4 regions of the Arthrobacter sp. GmRoot5-12 genome follow, and region 1 is predicted to be linked to each of the others. Evidence: riboswitches for the same ligand, from Rfam matches in the RefSeq annotation. Region 1 holds a riboswitch; each other region holds the start of a gene.

Region 1 (6,943 bases):
GCTGCACCTGCGCCCCAAGCCTGTTCAGCTCTGTCAGGTAAATGGCCCGGTTCTCGTAGACCCAGTCGTGGATCATGGTCTGGCCATCGGCGTTCGCGGCAATGACGGCAAAGAACGGCAGGTTGTCGATGTTCAGCCCGGGGAACGGCATCGGATGGATCTTGTCCTCCGGGGCATGCAGCTCGGAGGGCTTGGTGGTCACGTCCACCAGCCGGGTGCGGCCGTTGCGGGCCATGTACTCGCCCGAAATTTCCAGCTTCTGCCCCATCTGGCCCAAGGTGGCCAACTCGATTTCCATGAACTCGATGGGCACCCGCCGCACCGTGACCTCGGAATTGGTGACGATGCCGGCCGTGATGAGGCTCATCGCCTCGATGGGATCCTCGGAGGGGAAGTACTCGATCTCCGCGTCAATGTCGGGCCGGCCCGTGATCTTCAGGGTGGTGGTGCCCACGCCCTCGATGGTGACGCCCAGCATCTGCAGGTAGAAGCACAGGTCCTGCACCATGTAATTGGGGCTGGCGTTGCGGATCACGGTGGTTCCCGGCCGGTGCGCCGCGGCCATGATGGCGTTCTCGGTGACGGTGTCCCCGCGTTCGGTGAGGACGAAGGAGCGGTCCTGCGCGTCCGCCGGCGGAGCCTGGACCGTGTAGAAACCGGCCGTGGCTTCCACGGCAAGGCCAAACTGGCGCAACGCCTGCATGTGCGGTTCCACGGTGCGGGTGCCGAGGTCGCAGCCGCCGGCGTAGGGCAGCCGGTACTCCCGCGACTCATCCAGAAGGGGACCCAGCAGCATGATGACGCTGCGGGTCCTGCGCGCCGCGTCAACGTCCATGGCTTCCAGGTCCAGGACGGCGGGACGGCGAAGACGCAGGTCAGTGTCGTTAAGCCAGGTGCACTCGACGCCGATGCTGGTCAGCACTTCGACAATGCGGTTGACTTCCTCGATCCGTGCCAGCCGGCGGAGCACGGTGGTGCCACGGTTGATCAGGCTGGCGCACAGCAGGGCGACGCCGGCGTTCTTGCTGCTGTTGACATCCACGGCACCGGAGAGGGTACGGCCGCCCTCCACCCGCAGGTGCGTCATCTGCGGCTTGCCGACGTTGACGATGCTGCGGTCGAAGATCTTCTCCAGCCTCTGGATCATCTTCAGGCTCAGGTTCTGCTTGCCCTGCTCCATCCGGGCAACGGCGCTCTGGCTGGTGCCGAGCTCGGCGGCCAACTGGCCCTGGGTCCAGCCCTTCTCGCTCCGGGCATCCCTCAACATGGCGGCAACGTGCTCAGCGGTCTCCTGCGTCATACCCGCAAATATATCATAAATGAGTTAGGCGGGCCTTGATCGGGCACTGGTACGGGGCATCGGGGAAGCCTCTACCCACTGCATGCGATAGGAATCACCTGCGCCGGACCGCCAACATCAACTGCCCAGCCACACCATGTTCCAGGTCCCGGCGGCCAGGGCAGCAAATAGCGCGAGGCCGGCCACCAGGACACCGCCGGCCACCACCCCAAGGTCCAGCGCGCTGAACGTGGATTCCCGGGCCCAGGTCCGGTTGCCGCCGCCGAAACCGCGGGCTTCCATGGTCACAGCAAGCCGGGACGCGCGGCGGATGGCCTGTACCAGCAGCCCGAAACTCTGGCCCAGCGTGGCCTTCACCCGCTGGGCCACGCTGCCGCGCGAACCCACGCCGCGCGCACGCCGGGCCATCCCGATGGTCTGCCATTCTTCAGCCATGAGCCCCACCAGGCGCATCGCGGCGAGCGTTCCCAGGACAAAGCGGTGCGGCAGGCGCGCCTTCTGCGCCAGCGCGTCGGCAAGGTCCGTGGGATCGGTGCAGCTCATCAGGAGCACGGCCGGAAGGGCGATCGCAAAGCCGCGCAGGAGGAAGCCGATGCCCAGCTGCAGGGAACCTTCGCTCATGGACCAGATCCCGGCGTCGAGCAGGATCCGGCCGCTGTCCGGGGCCAGGATGGAGGTGCTCCAGCCACCCACGGCAGCGGCAAGGATCAGCGGCCAGCCGCGCTGCCACAGCAGGGACAGGGTGAGCCCGGCCAGGGGAAAGAGCAGAAGTTCAAAGACCAGGGCCACGGACGCCGAAACCCAGTCGATGGACAGCGCCAGGACGGCGGTGATCAGCAGGACGGCAGCGAACTTGCTTAGTGGATTGGCGCGGACCAGAAGGGCATGGTTGCCGCCCAGGGTGAGTTGCTGCCTCATGGCGCCACCGCTTCCGCCGCGGCCATCCGCAGTTCGGCCCCGCCCAAGGCCTGGGTGAATTCGGCGTCATGGGTCACGGACACCACGGCAGTGCCGGCATCCAGGAGCTCGGACAGGAAGGACGCCAGCTCGGCCCAAGTGTTGGCGTCCTGCCCGAACGTGGGTTCATCCAGGACCAGGACCTGCGGGCTGGCGGCAAGGACGGTGGCCACGGACAGCCGCCGCTTCTCGCCACCGGAGAGCGTGTAGGGGTTGGCGTCCACCAGCGCGGTGAGCCGCAGCCGCTCCAGCAGTTCGTCCACCCGATCCTCGCCGTGGCCCAGGTGCCGGGGGCCGAACAGCAGTTCGTCAAGCACCTTGCCGGTCACGAACTGGTGCTCCGGCTCCTGGAACACCGTCCCCACTCGGGAAATCAACTGATCCGCCTTCCACCGGTACGGGTCAATGCCGGCACCGCGGCTCAGGTCCATGGTGGCGGAGACCTTTCCGGACACCGGTTCCAGCAGCCCTGCCAGGGTCAGGGCGAAAGTGGACTTGCCGGCGCCGTTGGGACCCGTCACGGCGAGCGCCTGCCCGGCGCGCACCTGCGCGGCCAGGCCTTCCTGGACCGGTGACGGCGGAATCTTCCTTAAGCCCTTGCGTCGGGGACGTTCGCGGGCGACTCCCAACTGTTCGGCCGCGAGCAGGAGGTTTCCCGTGCCGGGGGCCGGGACCACCGCCCGGGCACGGGTTGCCGGGACGTAGCCGGGGACCCACACACCGGCGGCGGCCAGCATGGCCCGCGCCTCCGTGAGCACCCGGGCCGGCGGCCCGTCCAGGAGTACGGCGGGATCCGCGGCGGAGCCCGGCTGCAGGACCACGATCCGGTCCACCAGGTCCTTCCACACGGACACCCGGTGCTCCACCACCACCAGCGTGGCCCCGGTCTTGTCCAGGCACCGCGCCACGGCATCGCGGACCTCCAGCACGCCGTCCGGGTCCAGGTTGGCGGTTGGCTCATCCAGGAGGATCAGGCCCGGGCGCATGGCCAGGATGCCGGCCAGCGCCAGGCGCTGCTTTTGCCCGCCGGACAGGGCCGACGTCGGGTGGTCCAGCGGCAGGTGGGACAGTCCGACGTCGGCAAGCGCCTCGTGCACGCGCGCCCAGATTGCTTCCCGTGGGACGGCAAGGTTTTCGGCACCGAAGGCGACGTCGTCCCCCACCCGCGACAGGACCACCTGCGTCTCGGGGTCCTGCTGCATAAGTCCGGCGCGCCCGCGCTGGGCGCGGGGCACGGCGCCGTCAACCAGCAGCGAACCCGACTCGTCGGCGTCCCCCGCCTCGCCGCCGTCGTCGTTAATGTCCCCCAGCACCCCTGCGAGCGCATGCAGGAGCGTGGACTTCCCGGCACCCGAGGGGCCGAGCAGGAGCACCCGCTCCCCCGGGCTGATGTCCAGGTCAAGCGCATGGACGGCAGGCTTGGCCCTGCCGGCGTGCCGCCACCCCCAGCCCCGGGCTGTGACGGCGGCAGGGCGGACGGTGCCGCCGTCACGCTGGGCTGGTGCCATCAGGAGAAGACAGGCTCCGTGGCGGCCTTGCGCGAAGCGAAGGAGCTCAGCACGCCCGTACGCGCCAGGCCGCGCGTGGCCAGCCACGACAGGGCGCCGGCGAGAATGGCGCCGGAGAGGGTGGTCAGCACGATGTACGCCAGCTTGTCCGCACCGGAGTAGGCGATGTTCCAGCCCCACGGTGCGAACGAGTCATTCAGTCCGCAGAAGAATCCAGCCGCGGCGCCTGCCAGCAGGGAGACAGGCAGGTTGAACTTGCGGTAGACGAAGATGGCGAAGATGATTTCCGCGCCGAGGCCCTGGATGAAGCCGGAGAAGAGGACCGAGGCACCGTACTGGGACCCCATGAGGAGTTCCCCGGTGGCGGCCACGGTTTCACAGAACAGGGCGGCTCCGGGCTTGCGGATGATGAGCATTCCCAGCACGCCGGGAATCATCCAGCCGCCCGCCAGCAGCCCGGTCAGGGGCGGGTAGGCGGCATTCATGGGGGCAGAAAGCGCGGCTGCTCCCTGGTCCCACGCCCAGAAAATGACGCCGCCCGCGATGGCCACCAGCGCGGCGACCACGATGTCCACGACGCGCCAGGACTTACTGGTGGTCTTCTTGATTGCTGCAGTACTCATGTGATCCTCCTGGGAAACAGGAGGGGAAAGTGGACCCGGCTGACGGCTGTTGCCGTGCAGCCGCGGCACTTTGAGAACTCGACTCCCTTGCGCCGGTACTAACCGGATCAGGTTCGAGGGTCTGCGGCTGTCCGCACTCTCAGCGCCCACCTGCGGTGCCCGGCTTGTGCCAGGATGTCCGACGGCGGCGCTCCCCTGTCGTTATTAGTGGTGCTTTTGGATGGGTAAGGCTTTTTGAACTGCCCTTCCGGGCGTGGTCAAGTTTACACCTGGCGGGGGTAGATTGAGGGCCATGAGCGCCATTCCACCGGATGTGACCGGATTCGATCCCGATTCCGCCGACGCCCAGCTGGAGGGGTCGCTGGAAGCGTCGATTGCCCGCATCGAGGCGGAGGTCCGGGAGCTCCAGTTCCCCGGCTTTTCGCTGGATGACGCGTTGAACCTGGGCCTGCTCCTGGTGGAGCTGGGCAAGGAGCGGTCCCTTCCCATCGCCATCGACATCACCAAGGGCGAGCAGGTCCTGTTCCACGTCGCGCTCCCGGGCGCCACGCCGGACAACGGGCACTGGACCCGCGCCAAGCAGCGCACTGCCGCCCGGTACGAGGTGCCGTCACTTTTAGTGGGGCTGCGGGGCCGGCTGGGCGGCGGCCGGATCGAGGACAACGCCTGGTTCGACCAATCCCGGTATGCAGCCCATGGCGGCGCCTTTCCGATCTACGTCACCGGCGTTGGCGCCGTGGCCACGGTGACCGTCTCCGGGTTGCCGCAGCTGCAGGACCATGACCTGGTGGTTGAGGCGCTGCGCGACATCCTGGGGTCGTCGCTGCGGGATTAGGCGCCGGGGACCTGCCGCCAACAGGAAGCCTGCTTAGCTTTTATTAGTAATCATGCTTACTATATTGGTTCGCGGGTTTCGAGGAGGACAGGGCATGGGAGTCACCATGGGCGGTCCCGCGTTCGTTCCCGTCACCAGCGCGGCAGACCAAGGAGCACCATGAGAATCCCGGAATCCAGAGGCCCCCTCAGCAACGCCCTGTTCGCACTCCTTGCGCAGGCTCCGGCCGAAGCCGGGACGGGGCTGGACGGGCTGTACCACCTGGCGGCACGGCAGGTGGCCGGCACTAGTGACATCATCGGCGACGAGGACATCCAGCTGGCCCTCTTCTGCCTCTACGAGCTCCACTATTCCGGCCTGGCCGGCGTCTCCGACGACTGGGAGTGGGAGCCGGCGTTAATCCGGGTCCGGCAGCTGGTCGAGGCACCGTTTGAGGCAGCCCTCCGTACCGCCGCGCACCAGGCCGCCGCAGACTTCGAACTGCCTGCCGGTGCCCTGACCAGCGACCAGGTAGCCGACGTCCTGTTCGGCCTCGCAGCCACGGACACCGGGCCCAGCGTCTCCCGCTACGTCGCCAGGAAGGCGGGCCTGGACCAGCTCCGGGAGTTCCTGATCCACAAGTCGATGTACCAGCTGAAGGAAGCCGACCCGCACACGTGGGCCATTCCGCGGCTCAGCGGACGGCCCAAAGCGGCCCTGGTGGAAATCCAGGCGGACGAATACGGCGGCGGCCGCCCCGAGCGCATGCACAGCGCGCTGTTCGCCCGGACCATGCGCGGTTTGGGCCTCGACGTCAGCTACGGCGCGTACGTGGATGCCGTCCCCGCTGTCTCCCTCGCGTCCGTCAACCTCATGTCGCTGTGCGGCCTGAACCGGCGGCTCCGGGGTGCCATCACCGGCCACCTGGCGATCTACGAGATGACCTCCTCCCAGCCCAACCGGTTCTACGGCAACGGATTCCGCCGGCACGGTTTCGGCGCGGACATCACCCACTACTTCGATGAGCATGTGGAGGCCGACGCCGTCCACGAGCAGATCGCAGGCCGGGACCTCGCCGGCGGCCTCGTCGAAGCCGAACCGGAACTCCTCGCGGACGTCCTGTTTGGGGCCACTGCCGCCATGGCCCTCGACGGCCGGCTGTCCGCCCATCTGATGTCCTCATGGGAAGCCGGCGCATCATCGCTGCGGGCGGCCGTGCCGGCCGCAGCATGACTACGACGAAAGCGGTGCAGGCATGAAACCCGGACAGCATGGAACAGGATCGGACATGGACCACGAATCCGCCGCGGGCTCCATCGTGGTCTGCCCGGACGGGCCCCTGATCGTCAGGGGTGATTTCGAGATCGTCACCCCATCCGGGGACGCGGTGCCCCGCGACCGCAGGACCGTTGCGTTGTGCCGCTGCGGCGCCTCGGCCATCAAGCCCTACTGCGACGGCACGCACAAGATGATCAAGTTCCGCACCGAGCCGCCCGCGAAGTAGTCCAACAAGCCATTTAGTCCAACAACCCGCCTGCAGCACGCCACGGCCTTGCCCGGACCGGCACGGGCGTACGGCTAGGCTGGAGGCAGTCCGTTTTCCGCCCGCAAGGAGTAATAGGAATGAACCTTTTCATCAAGCTGCTCGGAACCGGGGTGAGCCTCGGCGCAGGCCTGGCCGGCACCAAGCTGGTCAACACCATCTGGGAGAAGACCACCGGGCAGAAAGCCCCCACCGGCA
Region 2 (6,943 bases), 1.5 Mb from region 1:
AGATGCTGACGACGTCGATGCGCATCTAGTCCCTGCTTTCCGGTTCCGGGGCAGCGGCTTCGTCGGTGTTGAGTTCGAAGAGTCCGTCCGGCGGGGTGAGGAGGATGAAGCCTTCCTCGATATTCACCTCAGGCACGATCTGCTCCACGAACGGGATGAGGATTTCCTTGCCGTCCGGGGTGGTGACCATGAGAAGGTCCTGCACGGGCATGGTGTTCAGCGCAGTCACCTTGCCCACAACCTGCGCCCCTACCCGGGCCTCCAGGCCGACAAGCTCGTGCTCGTACCAGCCCTCGTCATCATCCCCGTCCAGTTCTTCGGTTTCGATGAACAGCTTGGCGCCGCGGAGGGTTTCAGCCTGGTTGCGGTCCGCCACCTCCTCAAAACCGAGCAGCAGGATGTCCTTGTTCCAGCGCGCACTCCGCACGGTCAGCCGTCCTGCCGCGGCGTCCTCAACGACGAATTCCGTTCCCGGGACAAAGCGGTCCTCCGGAGCGTCCGTCAGCACCTGGACGGTGACTTCCCCGCGAATGCCGTGCGGCTTGCCGATCCGTGCCACCTGAAGCTGCATCTGTTCCTCTGTTCCGGGTTGTGGTGGTTCCGGTGGAAGCACCATGTTGGTCAAAGCACTCCGGCCCCTCCACCTGGCGGTGAAGGGGCCGGAGCAAAAACTGAATGTTGCCGAGCGCTCAGCGGCGGCGGTCGGTATCGACGACGTCGACCCTCACCGGTTCGCCACCGGCCAGTGCTGCCACCACGGTGCGCAATGCGCGGGCCGTGCGGCCCTGGCGGCCAATCACCCGTCCAAGGTCGTCCTGGTGAACGCGCACCTCGAGGGTGTCCCCGCGGCGGTTGCTCTTCGAACTGACCTTGACGTCATCCGGGGAATCGACGATTCCGCGGACCAGGTGTTCCAGCGCTTCTGCCAGCAATCTACTCAGCCTCGGTGGTCTCAGCTTCGGCGTCGGTCGGGGCCTCGGCAGCGTCAGACTTGGATGCCTTCTTGGTGATGGCTTCCGGGATGATGACCGAGCCCTTCTCCGGGGCAACAAAGGCTTCCTTCGCGACCTTGGTCTTGAGGGTGCCTTCCTGGCCCGGCAGGCCCTTGAACTTCTGCCAGTCACCGGTGATCTTCAGGATCGCGGCGACCTGCTCGGACGGCTGGGCGCCGACGGAGAGCCAGTACTGCGCACGCTCGGAGTTGACCTCGATGAACGAGGGCTCTTCGGTGGGGTGGTACTTGCCGATCTCCTCGATGGCGCGGCCGTCACGCTTGGTGCGTGAGTCCGCAACGACGATGCGGTAGTACGGGGCGCGCATCTTGCCGAAGCGCTTAAGGCGAATCTTTACGGCCACTTTTGTGGTCACTCCTGTTTCAGAAAAGGGGTGAACCCGGCTTTCTGCACCCGTGGGGCGGGCCGTACTTGCGGGTTCGAAGGACAGGATCCGGACGCGGAGAGAGGGGCCACGCAGATCGAGTACCTGTTTATTGTGCCAGATGAACGGCGTTATTTCGACTTGAGCCACCGCGCCGGCGCCGCGGCCGGCCCTTGTGGAGGCGGAGGACGGCCGAAACCGGCATCACGGGGTCAGGCCGACCAGACGTACAGTCCCGTCCGCTCGGAATCGTCGATCGAGGCGGCCAACTCCGCCACCTGCTGAACGTAGCTCCGGGCCTGGCCGGCGTCGAACGGCATATCCTCCTGGCCGGCCCACTGTTCGGCGACGTCGTCAAGGACATTGCCTTCGCCTTCGGTTTCATAGGAGAGCAGGTCGGCCAGCGCACGGACCATGGCCGGCGGCACGGCAAGGAGCGAATCGCTGGCGACGTCCACCATGGTCAGCTCATAGTCGGCCCCGCCGGCGTGCACGGCAGTCCCGGCAAGATCGCCCAGCTGTTCGACTTCGAAGTCGCTGATGCCCTGGATCCGCACCGCCTGGCCCCCGGGCCCGCTGTCCGCCGCGGAGCCGCTTCCCTGGTCAAGGATGCCGGCGCGTTTCAGCGCGGCGTCATGGGTGGCGACGAAGATCTCGGTGAAGCCCATGGCGGGTGCCCTTCTTCCGTTGGCGGAGCTGCGTGCCGGGAGTTGCAGCCGGCCGTATGGAATCAGCCTAGTTGCTGCGCGCCCGCCGGCAAACGCGCCGGGCCGGAGCCCGCGAGCCCCAACACTGGCCCGTCAGCACTGGCGCACGGCCCGTGCAGGAGCACCGGTCAGCGGACTGCCACCCGGAGCCGGTTGCGCCACGGGTCCTCGAACCGGAGCTCCGCGCCGGTGTGGTGGGCGGGCACCCCGGCGACCCTCAGGCGGTCAGCCAGCGCCCCGACGTCGTCACCCGAGGGAACCTCGATGAGCACCTCGCCCAACCCAAGGGTGTCCTTGCGGGGGCCGGCGCCGCGACTGTTCCAGACGTTCATGGCCATGTGGTGGTGGTAGCGGCCCGCGGAAACGAACAGGGCCTGCCCATGCCAGCCCGCCGTCTTCTCGAAGCCCAGGGTACCCACGTAGAAGTCCCTGGCGGTCTGGACGTCGCCAACCTGGAGGTGGACGTGCCCCACGCCTGCGGACGTCCGTCGCTGGCCTTCGAGGGATTCCTCAGTGAGGTGCTGCTCCAGGTAGCGCTGCGGCGGAAGCGCCAGGCTGTCCATCACCACGTCCGTCCCGTTCCAGGACCAGTTGCTGCGCGGCCGGTCCCAGTACAGCTCGATGCCGTTGCCCTCGGGGTCGGTGAAGTAGAAGGCCTCACTCACCAGGTGGTCGGCGCTGCCGGTGAAGGACCGGGGTTCGTACTGGGCTGCCGTGGCGATGGTGGCAGCCAGGGAAGCCTGGTCCTCGAACAATAGGGCGGTGTGGAACAGGCCGGCCTCTCCCCTGCCGGGAAGGTGCAGCCCGGGGGCCGGCGCCAGGTGGACCAGCGGCCTGCCGAGCCTGCCCAGGTAGAGCCCGCCGTCCTGCTCCGCCACCGCCTCCAGGCCCAGTGCGCGCTGGTAGTAGTCGGTCATGACCTTCATGTCGCCCACCTTGAGCATTACCGTACCCATGGCGAGGTCGGCAGGAAGAAGATCCTGGCTGCTGGCTGCGTCGGTCATTTGAAGGCTCCTTGTGTTGGAGGCCGTCACTTCGGCGGCCTGTCACATATTAAAATTACTTGAAGCTTCAATTTATTCCAAGTAGCGGAACCAAATAACTCAACGGATGATGCGGCCGCCCAGCACCACGTGCTCCAGCGCCGTGATCGTGTCCGGGGTGGTCCGGGGGTCGTCCCGGCACACCACGACGTCGGCCCGCGCGCCTTCCTCCAGGCTGTCAACGCCCAGCCACGCACGCGCTGCCCAGCAGGCGGCATCCAGAGCCGCATGCATGGGCAGGCCGGCCCCGTGCAGGGCGAGGATCTCATCTGCGATCCTGCCGTGCCGGATCACGCTGCCTGCGTCCGTGCCGGCAAAGATCCGGACGCCGGCGGCATGGGCCTCCGCCACCCGTTCCAGCCTGCGTTCCCACAGGGCACGCATGTGGGCGGCGTAGCGCGGAAACTTTGCGTCCGCCTGCTCCGCGATATCAGGAAAGGTGGCGATGTTGATGAGGGTGGGCACGATCGGTACGCCCTGCTCCACGAACCGGGGCAGGTGGCGCGGCAGCAGCCCCGTGGCGTGCTCAATGCAGTCAATGCCGGCGTCCAGCATTTGGTCCAGGGTGTCTTCGGCGAAGCAATGTGCCGTGACCCGGGCACCTTCATCATGGGCAGCCTGCACAGCGTCACGCACGACGGCGGCAGGAAAGGAGGGCGCAAGGTCGCCGGCGCTCCGGTCGATCCAGTCGCCCACCAGTTTGACCCAGCCGTCGCCGTCGCGCGCTTGCTTCCGCACGGCCTCCACGAGCCCGTCGGGTTCGACCTCCGCCGCGAAGCCGCGCAGGTAGCGGCGTGTGCGGGCCACATGCCGTCCTGCACGGATCAGTACCGGGAAGTCCCGGCCGCCCTGCATCCAGCGGGTATCGGCAGGTGAGCCGGCGTCGCGGACCAGCAGGGTTCCGGCGTTGAGGTCAGCCAGCGCCTGCTCCCGGGCAATGGCGGGTTCCACCGGGCCGTCGGGACCCAGGCCGATGTGGCAGTGGGCGTCGACGAACCCCGGCAGCACCCAGCCGTCGAGTTCCCGCGCCGGAGCGGCAGCGGGCCGGCTGAACGTGAGCTTGCCGTCCACCGACCAGAGTCCATGGCGTACCCGGTCCGGTGCGGCCAGGACGGGTCCGCGAAAGTAGATGATGTCTGCCATCGGGCTTCCTTTCGATGCCCGGTCAGGCTAGCACCCGCGAATGTGACACCGCCCTTTCGGGGGCCTGTGGTAGCTTCTTCTCTGACCACACGGGAGCCCTTGCAGGGGCTGAGATCGGGCTGACGCAGCCTGCGACCGTTGAACCTGTCCGGGTAATGCCGGCGAAGGAAGTGAGTATTCCCTTGAGTACGCAAAACACCCAGTTGAACCCTGCCCACCTGCCGTCCACCGGGGGTTCCGGAGCCGGCTCCACGCCCCAGGTGAACCAGTCCGAAGTGACCCGGTCCCTGGCGTCGCATTCGCTGGCCTATATCGACGACGCCGGGTCCGGCATCCGGGTACCCGTCACGGAAATTGCCCTGGAGCCATCGCCCAACGGCCAGCCGAACGCACCGTTCCGGACCTACCGGACGGCGGGGCCGGGAAGCGACCCCGTCCGCGGCCTGGAGCCCTTCCGCGCGGAGTGGATCGTGGCGCGCGGAGACACCGAGGCCTACAGCGGCAGGGAACGCAACCTGCTCGACGATGGCCGCTCGGCCGTCCGCCGCGGCGCCGCCTCCGCGGAGTGGCAGGGCGCGCAGCCGGTGCCCCGCCGCGCCGTCGACGGCCGGACGGTGACCCAGATGCACTATGCCCGGCAGGGCGTCATCACGCAGGAGATGCGCTTCGTGGCGCTGCGCGAGAACTGCGATGTGGAACTGGTCCGGAGCGAACTGGCCGCCGGCCGCGCCATCATTCCGAACAACATCAACCATCCGGAATCCGAACCGATGATCATCGGCAAGGCCTTCCTGGTGAAGATCAACGCCAACATCGGAAACTCGGCCGTGACGAGTTCCATCGCGGAGGAGGTGGACAAGCTCCAGTGGGCCACGCAATGGGGCGCCGACACCGTTATGGACCTGTCCACCGGCGACGACATCCACACCACGCGGGAATGGATCATCCGCAACTCCCCCGTCCCGATCGGCACCGTGCCGATCTACCAGGCCCTGGAGAAAGTCAACGGCGAGGCCAACGCGCTGACCTGGGAAATCTTCCGGGACACCGTCATTGAACAATGCGAGCAGGGCGTGGACTACATGACCATCCACGCCGGCGTGCTGCTTCGCTATGTCCCGCTGACCGCCAACCGGGTGACGGGCATTGTGTCCCGCGGCGGCTCCATCATGGCCGGCTGGTGCCTGGCCCACCACCAGGAGAACTTCCTCTACACGCACTTCGATGAGCTGTGCGGGATCTTCGCGAAGTACGACGTTGCCTTCTCCCTGGGCGACGGTTTGCGCCCCGGTTCGACGGCGGACGCCAACGACGCCGCCCAGTTCGCGGAACTGGACACGCTCGCCGAGCTCACCCAGCGCGCGTGGGAGTACGACGTTCAGGTCATGGTGGAGGGGCCCGGCCACGTTCCCTTCCACCTGGTCCGGGAAAACGTCGAGCGGCAGCAGGAACTCTGCAAGGGGGCCCCGTTTTACACCCTGGGCCCGCTGGTGACAGATGTTGCTCCGGGCTATGACCACATCACCTCAGCGATTGGTGCCACCGAGATTGCCCGTTACGGCACCGCGATGCTGTGCTACGTCACCCCGAAGGAACACCTGGGCCTGCCCAACAAGGACGACGTGAAGACCGGCGTGATCACCTACAAGATCGCCGCGCACGCGGCGGACCTGGCCAAGGGGCACCCGGGGGCGCATGAACGGGACGACGCCTTGTCCAAGGCGCGGTTCGAATTCCGCTGGCGGGACCAGTTCGCACTGTCCCTGGACCCGGTGACGGCTGAGGCGTTCCACGACGAGACGCTGCCGGCTGAGCCTGCCAAGACGGCGCACTTCTGTTCGATGTGCGGGCCCAAGTTTTGCTCCATGCGGATCAGCCAGGACATCCGCGACGAATTTGGTTCCGCGGAGGCGCAGGCGGCACTGGCCGATGCTGCGGCCGGGATGGGCGGGAAGAGCGAGGAATTCCTGGCGGCCGGCGGCAAGGTCTACCTGCCGGAACTGCGGGTGCCTGCTGACAGCTAGGACGCGCGGGCCGGCTGGCTCCGGCTGACCTGGCTGATGAACTGCCGGATGGCCCGGTCCCCGTCCGGGGAGTCATGGGGCCGGTGTCCTCCCGCGGCAACGCGGTGCAGGGCACCGGTCTCCCGGAGGTACCCGGCGATTTCCTCGTAGAGCGGTTCCCACCCACCGGTCAGCACCAGCGTGGGCACCCCGGGAACAATGTGCAGCGGCGCCTCCCATGACGGGGCCTGGAGCCGCAGCCTGCGGGCGGACCTTTTTTCTTCCGTGGTGGCGGGCTGCTGGAGGTCGGTGGCGAAGACCCGCCGGACGAATTCGCGCTGGAAGTCTTCGTCGCTGAGCTGGTGGCGCACGTCGAAGAGGGGCTGCATGAGGCTGATGTGGGCGGCAGTGGCCGGGAGTTCCGCTGTCAGGGAGAGGCAGGCCGGTTCCACCAGCGTCAATGAGAAGACCAGGTCCGGACGTTCGACGGCGGCCATCATGGCCGCGATCGCCCCCTGGGAGTGCGCCACCACATGCCCGCCGGCGGCGCCGCGGCCGTCATCGGCAAGGGAGCGCAGGATGATGGCGGTGTCCTCCGCGAAGGACGACTCCAGTGGCTCCGCGAGGGCGTCAAAGCCGTGGCGGCGGAGGAACAGGGCGTCATAGGACA
Region 3 (6,943 bases), 1.5 Mb from region 1:
TGGTAGTAACCACAGCCCGGCAGGAACCGCCGCAACCGTGCTCCACCATCATAGCCGGGCCCGGCCCGCGGGGGTCAGGAATGCAGCCTCGGCGCGTCGAAGAACTCCACTTCCAGGCGGCAGGACTGCTTGAACGCCGTCACCATCGCCGCCCTCTCATGGTCCGGCGCGGTCCGTCCGGCTGCATCCACGATGGCGATGGCTTTGCGGGTTGCTTCGGCGAAGCCCTCGTCGGCGTACGTCCGGAGCCAGGCCGCGTAGGCATGGCCGTCCGGTTCGCCCGAGGCCAGGAACCGGGCGTGGAGCTTCCCGCCGACTTCGGCGTAGAGCCAGAAGCAGGGAAGCACGGCGGCGGCGAGGACGGCATAGCTGCCCGACGCCGACGCTGCCGTGAGGTGGTCCACGTATGACTTGGTGACGGGGCCCAGGCCCTTCGGGGCCGGGCGGGTGCTGAGCCACGAGCGGTGGAGTTCCGATTCCACCTCAAGGCACTGCTGCGCGGATCCGGCCCAGAAAAGCTGCTCGGCCTCCGAGGGGGCCAGCGCGCTGGCCCGTGCCAGCACCCTGGAGTAGCCGTTCAGGTAGAGGGCATCCTGCGCCAGGTAGTAGGCAAAGTCCTTCTCCGGAAGGTCTCCTGACGCCAGGCCGTGGATGAAGTCCAGTGCGTAGATGTCCGCCAGGTCCTGTTGGGCTTCCGACCACAACCGGGCCGCGAAGCCGCCCTCCTCCAGGACCGGCCGCACGTGGTGGAAGTGGTGTACGGGGCCGTTCCCCTGGCCCACCTCCAATTGGCCGGAGTTCTCAAGTGCGCCGGCCAGCCAGGGCTTGACCGTTCGCAGTGATGCCTCCCAATTGCCCAAACGGGCCTGGACTGTTGCCATGGCAGAGGACAGGGAACAGCCCGTCCCGTGGCTGTTCCGCGTGGAAACCCGCTTCCCCTGCACTTCCACCACGTCCGGGCCCAGGAGGCCCGAAGCGTTGACCAGCGCATCCGGGCAGTCGAGGCCTGAAAGGTGGCCACCCTTGACCAGCACGGTGGCTCCGGTGGCTTCCGCCAGGCGCCTGCCCTGGTCCAGCGCGGTGTCCCAGTCTTTCGCCGGCTCCGTGCCCAGCAGCAGCGCGAGTTCGGGAAGGTTGGGGGTGATGAGGTGGGCAAGGGGCAGCAGTTCCCGGAGCGCGGCTTCGGCGGATTCCTTCAGCAGCCTGTCGCCGCTGGTGGCCACCATGACGGGGTCCAGGACCACGACGGCGGGACGGGCCTTTTCGAGCCATTGGCGGACAGTGCGGATCACCGACTCGTCGCCCAGCATGCCGATCTTGACGGCGTCGATGCTGATGTCGTCACTGACCGCGCCCAGCTGCTGGGCCAGGAAGCCGGCCGGCGGGACGTGGACGGACTGCACACCCCGGGTGTTTTGCGCCGTGAGTGCCGTGATCGCGGCCATGCCGTATCCGCCATGGGCGGCAATGCTTTTGAGGTCCGCCTGGATCCCGGCCCCGCCGGACGGGTCGGAGCCTGCAATGGAGAGGACGCGCGGGACATCGCGGCCCCCAGGCAGCGCGGGGGCCACGCCGGACGCTGTGGGCAGGGGCATGGAGAGGGTCGAAGACAACAGACATCCCTTCGCCGGTACTAGCCGGACAGGTTCAACGGGTGTGGATCTCAGCCGGCCTTCTGCGCGGCACCCCGTGTCGGGTTCCAGAGTAGCCGCTGGGGCGTACCCGGCGGAAAGGTGACAGCACCCGCGCATGCAGGAAGTCCCCGTCCGTGGACTGTTCCCCCTGGATTCATGGGGGACAGTCCGCACGACGGGGACTTCCTGGGTGGCGCGTTAACTGCGCCTTGGCTTAGAGCTCCGAGGCGGGGACGCCGACGCCGAGGATGATCGGTTCCCCTGCCGGCTTGCCGGGCTCCGCCGCAGCGGGCTGTGCTTTGGCGGTGTCCGGGGCCTTGGCTGCGTGCGAGTGCCCCGCGCCTGTCGCCTGGACGTTCTCGTGGTGCTGGACAGCGGTTTCATTTGCGGCACCCTGGGCACGGCTGGCAGCGCGGTGGCGCCGCGGCCTGCGTTGCCGGGACTGCTCCAGCGTGTGGTCGGAGTAGTCCTTTTCCACCGGAGCTTTCACGGCGGCACGCGCCTGCGCTCCCCCGCCGGGCTGCTGTTCGGGCACCGACTGTTCGGGCGCTGACTGTTCGGCCGGCTTCACCGTGTCTGCGGCCTTGGCGGGCGCGTTCTCCACCGGGGAAGCCGGCTGGCCGAGGTGGGCGAAGGCTTCCGCGAGCCGGTCCAGCGTGAGGGCGGGCCTGGGATGCTGGTCCTCAGCGTGCTCCACGAAGGGAAGCGGGACTTCCTCGCCGCCGAAGGTCAGGACAGCTGCGGGGCGTGCCGGGCCATCGGCGTCGTGCTTCTCTTCAACAGGGACCTGCGCCGGCTCGGCGGACGGTGCCTGCCGGGTGGCTGCCACCTCATCGTCATGCAGGTGGGCCGCATGGGCGGCAGCCGCGATGTTCGCCAGGGCAAGCCGGGTGGCCTCTGCCTTGGCGTGCCGCTCTGCGTCTGTGGGGTCCGGCAGGACGGTGTGGACGTGGACAGCAGGCGCCGGGGCAGCCTCGGGCTGCTGGCCGCCGCGTCCCCGCCGCCGTTTGCGCTCGGGACGGACTCCGGGCTGGCCGCCATCGGCCCGCTGCCCTTCGGGGCGGTGGGCTTCCCCGCGGGCTTCGGGGCGGCTGTCGGCGCGCTGGACGTGGTGCTCGGCCGCCACAATGTTGGCGCGGCGGTGCTCCACGGGATCGTCGTGCGTCACTACGCCCCGGCCGGCGCAGGCCTCACACTGCTCGCCGAAGACTTCCAGCAGGCCCGTCCCCATGCGCTTGCGGGTCATCTGGACCAGGCCCAGCGACGTGACCTCGGCAACCTGGTGCTTGGTCCGGTCGCGGCCCAGGCATTCCACCAGGCGGCGCAGGACCAGGTCGCGGTTGGATTCGAGCACCATGTCGATGAAGTCGATCACGATGATGCCGCCGATGTCGCGCAGCCGCAGCTGGCGCACCACTTCCTCGGCGGCTTCCAGGTTGTTCTTTGTGACGGTTTCCTCGAGGTTGCCGCCGCTGCCGGTGAACTTGCCGGTGTTGACGTCCACCACGGTCATGGCCTCGGTGCGGTCGATGACCAGGGAGCCGCCGGAGGGCAGGAAGACCTTCCGCTCAAGGGCCTTGTGGATCTGCTCGTCGATGCGCCAGGCGGAGAAGATGTCCTGGTCCTTGGTCCACTTCTCGAGGCGGCCCACCAGGTCCGGCGCCACGTACGTGACGTAGGCCTCGATGGTGTCCCAGGCCTCCTCACCGGAGACGATCAGTTTGGAGAAGTCCTCGTTGAAGACGTCCCGGACCACCTTGATGGTCAGGTCCGGTTCGCCGTACAGCAGCTCCGGGGCCAGGATCTTGGTGGACTGGGACTGGCTTTCGATGCCTTCCCACTGGGCGCGCAGGCGGTTGATGTCGTGCGTCAGTTCCTCTTCCGAGGCACCTTCCGCGGCGGTCCGGACGATGACGCCGGCGTGCTCGGGCAGGCGGTCCTTGAGGATGCGCTTGAGGCGGTTGCGTTCGACGTCGGGCAGCTTGCGGGAGATGCCGGTCATGGAGCCGCCGGGCACGTAGACCAGGTAGCGGCCGGGAAGGGAGATCTGGCTGGTCAGCCGGGCGCCCTTGTGGCCGACGGGATCCTTGGTCACCTGGACCAGGACGGTGTCGCCGGATTTGAGCGCGTTCTCGATGCGGCGCTGCTTGCCTTCGAGGTTGACGGCTTCCCAGTTGACCTCACCGGCGTACAGCACGGCGTTGCGGCCACGCCCGATGTCCACGAACGCAGCTTCCATTGACGGCAGCACGTTCTGGACCTTGCCCAGGTAGACGTTGCCGATGAGCGAGTCCTGCTGGGTCTTGGACACGAAATGCTCGGCCAGGACACCGTCTTCAAGGACGGCGATCTGGATTCTGTCGTCGCGCTGGCGGACGATCATCTGCCGGTCCACGGATTCGCGGCGGGCCAGGAACTCGGCCTCGGTGATGACGGTGCGGCGGCGGCCGGTGTCGCGGGATTCGCGGCGGCGCTGCTTCTTGGCCTCAAGGCGGGTGGAGCCCTTGACGCTGGTGACCCGGTTGTTGACCGGCGCTTCACTGACCGCGCGCGGGGCACGGACCCTCGTCACCGTGTTGGGCGGGTCGTCGCCTTCCCCGCCGGTCAGCTCCAGGTCCTGGTCACCGCGGCGGCGGCGACGGCGGCGGCGGGACGTCACGCCGTCCTCGGCTTGTGTGGCGCTGTCCTCGTCGGCCTCGTCCTCGGCGTCAGCCTCGGCGCTGCCACCCTCGATGTCCTCGTCCGCCTTGTCGCCGACGCGGCTGCGGCCCCTGCGGCCGCGGCTGCGGCGCCTGCGGCGGCTGGAGGAATCGTCGCCGTCGTCGGTTTCTTCCTCTTCAGGTTCCTCGACGGCGGGTGCTGCGGGACGGACCACGGTGCTGAGGTCCGGGGCCTGGAAGAGCACGGATGTGGGCGATGCAGGCTCCAGGAAGAGGGAACCAAAGGGGCTGGCGGCCGCGGCGGGGGCGGTCTGTTCCTTGACCGCAGCGTGCTCTTCCTTGGCCACAGCGGGGGTTTCCCGGGCAGGCCCGGGGGCTCCGGCAGCCTCGGCGGCCGCGACGGGTTCCTGGGGCTGCTCCTGCGCAGGAGCTGCTTCCTGGGCGGCAGCTTCCTCCCGGGCCGGTTCCTGTGCCGGGGCTTCCGGGATTGCTGGTTCTGCAGCGACGGCGTCCGCTGCCGCGGCTTCCGCCGCGGGCGGGGCAGCCGGGGACGCGGCCTTGCGGGTGGCTACCCGACGGCGGCGAACAGGTTTGGTTTCGGCGTCCGCCGTGGCAGCAGGTGCTGCGGCAGCGTCTTCACCGGCCACGGCCGGTGCCGGGGCATCAACGGACGCAGCATCGACGGACACAGCATCAACAGGCGCAGTGCCGGCGGCAGCGGTTGCCTCTGCGTCATCAGCGAAGGCGGGCAGGGGTTCGGGGGCGTCCGCTTTCCTGCGGGGGCGGGTGCGGCGGGCCGGGGCCTTGGTCGCCGCGGCGGCTTCCGCCGACGGCGAGTCGCCGCTTGCTTCAGGGGCGGCTGCCTCCGGCGCCGTGGCCGCTGCATCCGTCACGGCTTCTTCGGTCTTGGGAGCCGTTTTCCGGCGGGTGCGTACAGCCCTCTTGGGTGCAGCAGCAGCCTCGGCAGCCGGTGCATCATCGTTAACGGCCAGTTCCTGATCATTGTCCATATGTGGCAACACTCCTGCCCCTGACGTACCGCCACATCCGGCACCCATTGGGGCACATATTGTCAAAACCCGCAGGCGTTGACAGAAGTCACGTGGATACTCCCAGGTTCGCACCGTCATTGGGGTGCGGCAGCCCGTGGGAGCCGGTGGATGTTCTGAAAACCCGTTGTTCTGCGTGCCACAACCAGGTGCCGCCCAATGGAGTGGCGGGAGTGCCGGAAGAATCCGAAGCCTGCCCTGCCCATCATTGGCGGTCTTGGGAACATACCACCGGACCGGAGTCCGAATGTGGATCGGCTTCCAGCCACGTTCATTCTCTCATACCCGCGCCGGATCGCCGCGGAGGCAGGCACTTCCGTTCCCATTCCTGTGTGGCGGCACCAGCCGCCGGCGTTACAATCAGGCTCAGGAGCACCGGACGAAAAGGACGCCACACCCATGCCCAGCATCTCCCCCGTCAGCGCCCATGAAACGGAAAGGGCCACGGATCCGCAGGCCACTGCGGCCCCTGGCGTTCCGCGGATGGCCCGGAACCGGCCCTTCGGCTGGCTGCTGGTCATCACCGGAATCGTGGGCTGGCTTGCCTCCGGAACCCTGGTCCTGGAAAAGCTCGAAGTCCTCAAGGACCCCAACCACACCACCGTTTGCGACGTGAACCCCTGGATCTCCTGCGGCCAGGTCATGCAGACGTGGCAGAGTTCGCTGTTCGGTTTCCCCAACATGTTCATCGGTATCGTCGCGTTCGCCGTCACCATAACCGTGGGCATGGCGTTGCTGTCCGGTGCCACGTTCGCGCGGTGGTACTGGATGGGGCTTCAGGTGGGCGTCACGCTCGGCTTCGCCTTCGTGGTGTGGCTGTGGTCCCAGGCCCTGTATTCGATCCACATCCTGTGCCCGTTCTGCATGATCGTCTGGGCGGCCATGATTCCGCTCTTTGTGTGGACCACCATCAGGAACATCACGGCCGGAGTGATCCCAATGCCCGCGGGGGCGGCCCGCGTGCTGGGTGATTCCGGCTGGATCATCACGGCACTGCTGTACGTGGCCGTCGTCGCCACCATCTTCTTCGCGTTCATCCAGGTCTTTGCGGGCACGTCAGGCTTCTGAGCTGCGGACGGCAAAAGGCCCCTGGTTCCGAAGAACCAGGGGCCTTCTGCCGTCCTTGGACTGTCAGCCCTGGAACCAGATCTTGATCTCGCGCTCGGCGGAGTCGGTTGAGTCGGAGCCGTGCACCAGGTTCTGCTGGACCTTCAGGCCCCAGTCCCGGCCGAAGTCGCCGCGAATGGTGCCCGGGGCCGCGGTCGTGGGGTCCGTGGTGCCGGCCAGTGACCGGAACCCTTCAATGACGCGGTGGCCTTCGAAGATGGCCGCCACCACGGGTCCGCTGAGCATGAACTCCACCAGCGGCTCGTAGAACGGCTTGCCTACGTGCTCCTCGTAATGCTGCTCCAGCAGCTCACGGGTGGCGTCGACCTTTTTCAGCTCAACAAGGCTGTAGCCCTTGGCTTCAATGCGGGCCAGGATGGCGCCGGTCAGGTTACGGGCGACGCCGTCGGGCTTGATCAGGACGAGGGTGCGCTCTGTAGTCACAACTGCTCCAATGCGTTCGTGGGGTTTCGGGATAAGTCTACGGGGACTG
Region 4 (6,943 bases), 1.1 Mb from region 1:
TGCGAGGCGGGAGCGATGCCGCAGAAAGCCTCGTAGTCAGTGAGTTCGGTGATGGGTTCCGCCGCGGGGTCCTTCGACACCCGGATCTCCCGCCAGCTGCCGCCCAAGGCGTCAAAGAGGGCCACGCGGCCCAGCAGGGAACGCCCGACGCCGGTGATCAGCTTCACTGCCTCGGTCACCATGAGCGATCCCACGGCAGCGCAGAGCATGCCGAACACACCGCCCTCGCCGCAGGACGGCACGGACCCCGCGGGGGGAGCCTCCGGATACAGGTCGCGGTAGGTGGGCCCGTGCTTCTCCCAGAACACGCTGACCTGGCCGTCGAACCGGAAGATGGAACCCCACACGTAGGGCTTGCCCAGGATGGCCGCGGCGTCGTTCACCAGGTACCTGGTGGCGAAGTTGTCGGCCCCGTCAAGGATGAGGTCGTACCCCCGGAACAACTCCAGGGCGTTGGACGCGTCAAGGCGCAGGTTGTGCAGCCGGACATCCACCAGCGGATTCAGCTCCGCGATGGCATCGCGTGCCGACTCGATCTTGGGCCGGCCCACGTCGCTGACGCCGTGGATCACCTGCCGCTGCAGGTTGCTCAGGTCCACCACGTCGTCGTCGACGATTCCAATGGTTCCAACGCCTGCCGCGGCCAGGTACAGCAGGGCCGGGGCGCCCAGGCCGCCGGCACCGATCACCAGCACCTTGGCGTTCTTGAGCCGCCGCTGGCCCAGGGCACCGATCTCGGGAATGATCAGGTGCCGGGAGTACCGTTCAACCTCGGCAGGGGTGAGGCCGGCGGCCGGTTCCACCAGCGGATCCAGGGAATGGGTTGAAACATTTGCGGTGAAAGACGAAGCCATACTTCAATGTATGCCCCGGGATACCGCCGGGTCATATTACCCCGCAGTAAAGTGAAGGTAACTGCAATGGAAAGAAGGACAACTGTGGTCCCTGAAGCACGGGCTGACCGCCCGCCCGCCGCCGAACCGCAAACTCCCTCCCGCCCCGCAGGCCATCGGTCCGCCCGGCTGCCCCGGGATGAGCGCCGCGCACAGCTGCTTGCCGCCGCCCAGGAGGTGTTCGTGGCCAACGGCTACCACGGCGCGGCCATGGATGAAATTGCAGAGACCGCCCATGTCAGCAAACCGGTGCTGTACCAGCACTTTCCGTCAAAGCGGGAACTCTACCTCGCACTGCTCGAGAGCCACCTTGCGTCCCTGACCGAGTTGATGCTGGGTGCCCTGAATTCCACCACGGACAACGATGAACGGGTCCAGGCCGTCATGCGCGCCTACTTCCATTTCATCGCCAGCGACGACCAGGCCCACCGCCTGGTGTTCGAGTCCGACCTGATCAACGACCCCGACGTCAGCTCCAGGCTGGAAACCTTCAACCGGACCTTCGCCGACGCCATCGCCAGGGTCATTGCCGAGGACACCAAGCTCCCCCACCTCGAGGCCGAACTCCTTGGCCGCGGACTGGCCGGAATGGCGCAGGTCAGCGCGCGGTACTGGCTGGAAACGGACGGTAACCTGGACCTCAACGTGGCCAGTGACCTCATCTACCGTTTAGCTTGGCGCGGAATCTCTCGCTTCCCCAAAGAGTCCTAGACTACAAATAAGACATCATCGACGAACTTCACAGGCTGGGAGGCCCCCTTGGAAATTAAGATCGGCGTTCAAAACGTTGGCCGCGAGATCGTGCTGGAATCGGACCAGGACGCGGAGACTGTGGCCAAGGTTGTTGGCGAAGCCATCACCGGAGGCAACGAACTTCGCCTGAAGGATGAAAAAGGACGCCTGATCATTGTTCCGGGCAACGCTCTGGCCTATGTGGAAATCGGTGCCGAAGAGGTTCGGCGCGTAGGTTTCGGCCAGTTCTAGTCCCCGGTTCCAAGGAGATCCATGCTTTCGCTGTCCATCGTGGTGCTGGCCACTGTCGCCGGCGGCTTCGTCGTCTGGGCCAATGACAAGCGGCACGCCAAGTACGGTGCGGCGCTTCCGGCCGGCGTCGCCGCGGGTGCTGCGGCGCTGGTGTGGATCATTCTGATGGCGGCCGGTTTCGGCTACCTGCCCGGGCTGACCTGGCTTCCCTGGGTCCTGCCCATCGTTCTGGGCATTGCTGCCGCCATCGCCGCCGTCGCCTATTTTGGCCGTACGCGGGCGCGCCATGATGCGGAACGGCTCACTGCGATCCTGCGGCGCTGAGCCGTCGCTGGCAGGCTCCCAGGCATATGGCTGTGGCCACCACCCAGGCGGGTGGTGGCCACAGCCCTTTAAGTGAATGGCCGATGCCTAGAGGAACTCGGCCCGGCCTTCCATGGCGGATGAGGCGAGGGCATGCTCCCGGCGCGGGATGCGCCCGGCCGCCCGGGCCATCCTGCCCGCGATCACCGCGTGCTTGAAGGCTTCTCCCATGAGCGTGGGGTTCTGGGCGCGGGTCACGGCCGTGGCCAGCAGCACGGCGTCGCAGCCCAGCTCCATGGCAAGGGAGGCGTCGGATGCCGTGCCGATGCCGGCATCCAGGACCACGGGCACGGAGGCCCGGGAAACGATGAGCTCAATGTTGTGCGGGTTCAGGATCCCCAGGCCGGTGCCGATCGGGGCACCCAGCGGCATGACGGCGGTGGCTCCAAGGTTCTCCAGCCGCAGGGCCAGCACAGGATCGTCGTTGGTGTAGGCGAAGACCTTGAAGCCGCGGTTGACCAGCTGCTCGGTGGCCTCGACCAGTTCCACGGCGTCCGGCAGGAGGGTTTGTTCATCGGCGATGACCTCCAGTTTCACCCAGTCTGTTTCCAGGGCCTCCCGGGCCAGTTCCGCGGTAAGGACCGCGTCCCTGGCCGTGAAGCAGCCGGCCGTATTGGGCAGGACCCGGATTCCATGATCCACCAGCAGCTGGAACAGCGAGCCGGTTTCAGCCGTGGAGTAGCGCCGCATGGCCACGGTGGTCAGTGCGGTGCCGGAGGCAAGGAGCGCCGCGCCCAGGCCATCGAGGCTGGGCGCTCCCCCGGTGCCCATGATGAGCCTGGAACCCAGCGCGACGCCGTCGATCACCAGGGCGTCGCCGGCACCGGCGTTTCCTGCAGGGTTGATGGTGCTGGTTTCGGTCATGGCGTCAGCCTCCCTGTACTGCTGTAACAAGTTCGATGTCGTCGCCGTCGGCGAGCGCGGTGGCGAACCATTGGCTGCGCGGCACCACCTGGGCATTGTGCGCGACGGCGACGCCGAGTTTCCCGCCGTCGGTCGCCTGTCCGTTGTCCGCCAGCGGGCGTCCGGTGACCTCGCTGACCAGCGTGGTGATCGAAGCTCCGTCGGCCACCGTGTGCGGGTTTCCGTTAAGGGTGATGTTCACGCAGTCTCCTTGATGTGGGGGCTTGTTGCTGCCGTTGCCGGCCTGGAAAACCGGTCCGGGCTGAAGGGACCCCAGCGGGGATCGGCCCTGCCGTCCAGCAGTTCCCTGCAGATGGCCGCCGCGGCGGGAGTGAGCAGGACTCCGTGCCGGAAGAACCCGGTGGCGATGATGAGTCCGGGGACGTGCCCGGCCTGTCCTCCCCCGGCGCCCGGAGCGGCCGGCACCCGGCCCAGGAGCGGCGCGTTGTCAGGGGTACCGGGGCGGGCGCGGGCGGTGCATTCCAGGAGTTCGAGTTCAGCGACGGCGGGCACCAGAGCCTGCGCATCCCGCAGCAGCTGGTAGACGCCGCCGGCACTCACGGCATCGGAGCGGGCGTCCTCCCGCTGCGTAGCTCCGATCACCACGGTCCCGTCCTGCCTGGGAACGATGTACACGGGGATGCCGTGGACCAGGCCGCGCACCGTTGACGTCACCAAGGGCTGAAGGTGGCGGGGAACGGCAAGGCGCAGGATATCCCCGTGCACGGGCCGCAGCGGCAGCTCAAGGCCGTCCGGCAGGCCGTCAAGCGCCCCCGCCTGCAGGCCATTGGCCACCACGGTCTCCGTTGCCAGCACCGTGCCGCCGCCGGCCAGGCGGACCCCGGAAACCGTTCCGCCCTCCCACAGCAGCCCGGCTGCCCGCTCCGGCACGGCAAAACCTTCCACTGCCCCGGCAACCGCCAGCTGGGGCTGCTCCTGCGCCGCGCCGGCCAGGGCCAGCCGCAAGGCGGCCACCAGGCGCCGGGGATCCACCTGGTGGTCCGCCGGGGTATCAAGTGCGCACGCAATGGCCGGGCTGAGCAGCGGCTCACGCTTCCGGGCCTCCCGCACGGTCAGGGGTTCCACCGCCAGCCCGTTGGCCTGCTGGACTGTGCGCAGGTCCATCAGCGCCCGGCGGTCGGCCGCGTCGGCACCCACGGCGAGGGTCGGCGTCGTCAGGTATCCGGAATCCGCGCCCGTTGCCCTGCCCAGCCCGGCGGCGAACCCGGGCCAGCGCGATGATGCGTCAAGCATCAGTTCCAGGAGCTCTTCCTCCTGGTAATGCAGTTCGCTGACGGGAGCCAGCATGCCGGCCGCCGCCCAGCTGGCGCCGGTACCGGGCGCGTCATCAATGAGGACCACCGAGCGCCCGGAACGCTGCGCCTCCCAGGCAATGCCGTGCCCCACCACTCCCCCGCCGATGACGGCAACGTCGGCCCGGAGGGTGGAGGGAATGGAGCTGCGGGCGGACCCGGGGTGATGGGTGAAGGGGGTACGCATGTGGGTTCCTTCCCTACGCCGGCATTAACCGGATCAGGTCAAGCGGTCGGCTCTGACGCCCTCTCAGCCCGGCGCTTTGTGACAGCCGCCGCGGGCTCCCGCAGTACCAGCCCAGTTTAGAGGAACTAGGCTTGCACGCATGAATGTGTCCACCCCATCCTTTCCCGCCGGCCACCACGCTCCAGCCACCGAAGTCGTCAATTCACGGGACAACGACGCCCTGAAGGCAGCCCGCCTGTACCTCTGCACCGATGCGCGCCGGGACCGCGGCGACTTCGCGGAGTTCGTTGACGCCGCGTTCGCCGGTGGCGTGGACATCATCCAGCTGCGCGACAAGACCATCGAGGCGGCCGAGGAACTGGACCTCCTGGCGGTGCTGAAGGAATCCGCGGTACGGCACGGAAAGCTGTGGGCGGTCAATGACCGTGCGGACATCGCCGTCCTCTCCGGGGCACCGGTGTTCCACATCGGCCAGAAGGACCTGCCGCTGGCGGCGGCGCGCACGCTGGTCAACGGCAACGCCGCCATCGGGCTCTCCAGCCACACCACCGGGCAGGTGGACGCCGCCCTGGCAGCAACTGCCGGACCAGCCGGGCTGGACTACTTCTGCGTGGGTCCGGTCTGGGCAACCCCCACCAAACCCGGCAGGTCCGCCGTGGGCACTGACCTGGTGAAGTATGCCGCCGAGGCCTCACGGCAGGCGGCGGACCCCGTGCCCTGGTTCGCCATTGGCGGCATTGACCACGGAAACGTCCACCAGGTGGCGGAAGCCGGTGCGCGCAGGATCGTGGTGGTGCGCGCCATCACCGAGGCCTCCGATCCCGCCGCCGCTGCCGCCTCCCTCCTCGACGCATTGGACGCCGCCGCCTGATGCCATATCGGCGGACTTGGAGCTACGCTGACTTTTGTGTCACATCATCGGCTGGCTCCAAACGTCCATGACCACAGGAACGCCCTGGAAGAGGCGTTGGGCCTGCTGCGCACCGAACTTGAACTGCCGGGACCGTACCCGGCTGAGGCAGTGGCGGATGCCCGGGCCGCTGTGGCAGCGCTGAAGCTTCCGTCCTACGACCTGACCGCCGTCCAGTTCGTGACCATCGATCCGGCCTCCTCCACGGACCTGGACCAGGCGGTGTTCATCGAACCGGACGGGAACGGCTACCGGGTAATGTACGCGATCGCCGATGTGCCGGCGTTTGTTGCGCCGGGAGGTCCCCTGGACGCCGAGACCCGGCGCCGCGGCCAGACGTTCTACGCTCCGGACGGCCGGATTCCGCTGCACCCGGAAGTGATCAGCGAGGGGGCAGGAAGCCTGCTGCCGGGCCAGGATTGTTCGGCTTTCGTATGGGACTTCACGCTCGACGGCGACGCAACGGTTGTGTCGGTGGGCGTCAGGCGGGCGCGGGTCCGCAGCCGCGACAAGCTCAGCTACAAGGGTGCGCAGGAAGACCTCGACGCCGGGACGGCCTCGCCGGTGCTGCGGCTCCTCCGCGAGGTGGGCCTGAAGCGGGTGGCCCTGGAGCGGGAACGCGGCGGGGCCAGCCTCAACATGCCCGAGCAGGAAATTGTCCAGCTGCCCGACGGCGGCTACCGCATTGCTGCCGTACCGCAGCTTCCCGTGGAGGACTGGAACGCGCAGATTTCCCTGATGACCGGGATGGCCGCCGCGCAGCTCATGCTGGAGGGCAAGGTGGGAATCCTGCGCACCATGCCCGCCCCGGACGAACGGTCGCTGAAGCATTTCCGGCTGCAGACCGAGGTGCTGGGCAGGCCCTGGGACGGTGAAGTCAGCTACGGCGAATACCTGCGTTCCCTGGATCCCACCGATCCCCGCCAGCTGGCCATCATGCATTCCGCCGGCATGCTGTTCCGGGGCGCCTCCTATACCGCCTTTGACGGAACGGTCCCCGAGGACGGCGTGCAGTCTGCCATCGGCGCGGCCTATGCCCACACCACCGCGCCGCTCCGCCGCCTGGTGGACCGCTTTGTGCTGGTGATCTGCGAGGCCCTCAGCAATGGCGGGGATGTTCCGGACTGGGCGCGGGAAGCCCTGCCGCTCCTGCCGGGCATCATGGCCGGATCGGACCAGCTCGCGTCCAGGATGGAACGACTGGCCCTGGACACCGTTGAGGCCGCGCTGCTGCTGAACCACATCGGGCAGGAGTTCGATGCGATCGTGATTTCCGGCTCCCGGCCGCAAAACGGAAACGGGAATGGAAACGGGACCGGGACGGTGAAAAACGGCAACGGGAAGAACGGAAACGGCAGCGGAAGTTCGGGCATTATCCAGATTGCCGAGC

What was found. Region 1 has a riboswitch for thiamine pyrophosphate ahead of AC6JAM_RS10250 (ECF transporter S component). Riboswitches for the same ligand answer to the same signal wherever they lie in the genome.
Region 2: linked by a shared signal. The riboswitch ahead of thiC (phosphomethylpyrimidine synthase ThiC) and the one ahead of AC6JAM_RS10250 (ECF transporter S component) in region 1 are both predicted to bind thiamine pyrophosphate.
Region 3: linked by a shared signal. The riboswitch ahead of thiD (bifunctional hydroxymethylpyrimidine kinase/phosphomethylpyrimidine kinase) and the one ahead of AC6JAM_RS10250 (ECF transporter S component) in region 1 are both predicted to bind thiamine pyrophosphate.
Region 4: linked by a shared signal. The riboswitch ahead of thiO (glycine oxidase ThiO) and the one ahead of AC6JAM_RS10250 (ECF transporter S component) in region 1 are both predicted to bind thiamine pyrophosphate.

Annotation. Positions count from the first base shown of each region.
Region 1 is NZ_AP046056.1:2,245,836-2,252,778, reverse strand. It holds gene AC6JAM_RS10265 (UDP-N-acetylglucosamine 1-carboxyvinyltransferase) at 1-1,300, opposite strand, end outside; gene AC6JAM_RS10260 (energy-coupling factor transporter transmembrane component T family protein) at 1,418-2,218, opposite strand; gene AC6JAM_RS10255 (ABC transporter ATP-binding protein) at 2,215-3,765, opposite strand; gene AC6JAM_RS10250 (ECF transporter S component) at 3,765-4,388, opposite strand; TPP riboswitch at 4,455-4,595, opposite strand; gene AC6JAM_RS10245 (heme-degrading domain-containing protein) at 4,681-5,223, shown strand; gene AC6JAM_RS10240 (iron-containing redox enzyme family protein) at 5,383-6,435, shown strand; gene AC6JAM_RS10235 (CDGSH iron-sulfur domain-containing protein) at 6,491-6,706, shown strand; gene AC6JAM_RS10230 (DUF4235 domain-containing protein) at 6,826-6,943, shown strand, end outside.
Region 2 is NZ_AP046056.1:3,703,799-3,710,741, reverse strand. It holds gene trmD (tRNA (guanosine(37)-N1)-methyltransferase TrmD) at 1-25, opposite strand, end outside; gene rimM (ribosome maturation factor RimM) at 26-571, opposite strand; gene AC6JAM_RS17115 (RNA-binding protein) at 690-932, opposite strand; gene rpsP (30S ribosomal protein S16) at 934-1,356, opposite strand; gene AC6JAM_RS17105 (hypothetical protein) at 1,590-2,045, opposite strand; gene AC6JAM_RS17100 (VOC family protein) at 2,213-3,088, opposite strand; gene AC6JAM_RS17095 (amidohydrolase family protein) at 3,188-4,270, opposite strand; TPP riboswitch at 4,350-4,457, shown strand; gene thiC (phosphomethylpyrimidine synthase ThiC) at 4,453-6,294, shown strand; gene AC6JAM_RS17085 (alpha/beta fold hydrolase) at 6,291-6,943, opposite strand, start outside.
Region 3 is NZ_AP046056.1:3,789,222-3,796,164, reverse strand. It holds gene thiD (bifunctional hydroxymethylpyrimidine kinase/phosphomethylpyrimidine kinase) at 75-1,595, opposite strand; TPP riboswitch at 1,603-1,700, opposite strand; gene AC6JAM_RS17535 (Rne/Rng family ribonuclease) at 1,849-5,304, opposite strand; gene AC6JAM_RS17530 (vitamin K epoxide reductase family protein) at 5,743-6,411, shown strand; gene ndk (nucleoside-diphosphate kinase) at 6,475-6,894, opposite strand.
Region 4 is NZ_AP046056.1:3,364,338-3,371,280, reverse strand. It holds gene moeB (molybdopterin-synthase adenylyltransferase MoeB) at 1-854, opposite strand, end outside; gene AC6JAM_RS15625 (TetR/AcrR family transcriptional regulator) at 939-1,604, shown strand; gene AC6JAM_RS15620 (DUF3107 domain-containing protein) at 1,653-1,877, shown strand; gene AC6JAM_RS15615 (hypothetical protein) at 1,899-2,201, shown strand; gene AC6JAM_RS15610 (thiazole synthase) at 2,289-3,104, opposite strand; gene thiS (sulfur carrier protein ThiS) at 3,109-3,345, opposite strand; gene thiO (glycine oxidase ThiO) at 3,342-4,643, opposite strand; TPP riboswitch at 4,637-4,755, opposite strand; gene thiE (thiamine phosphate synthase) at 4,783-5,514, shown strand; gene AC6JAM_RS15590 (RNB domain-containing ribonuclease) at 5,551-6,943, shown strand, end outside.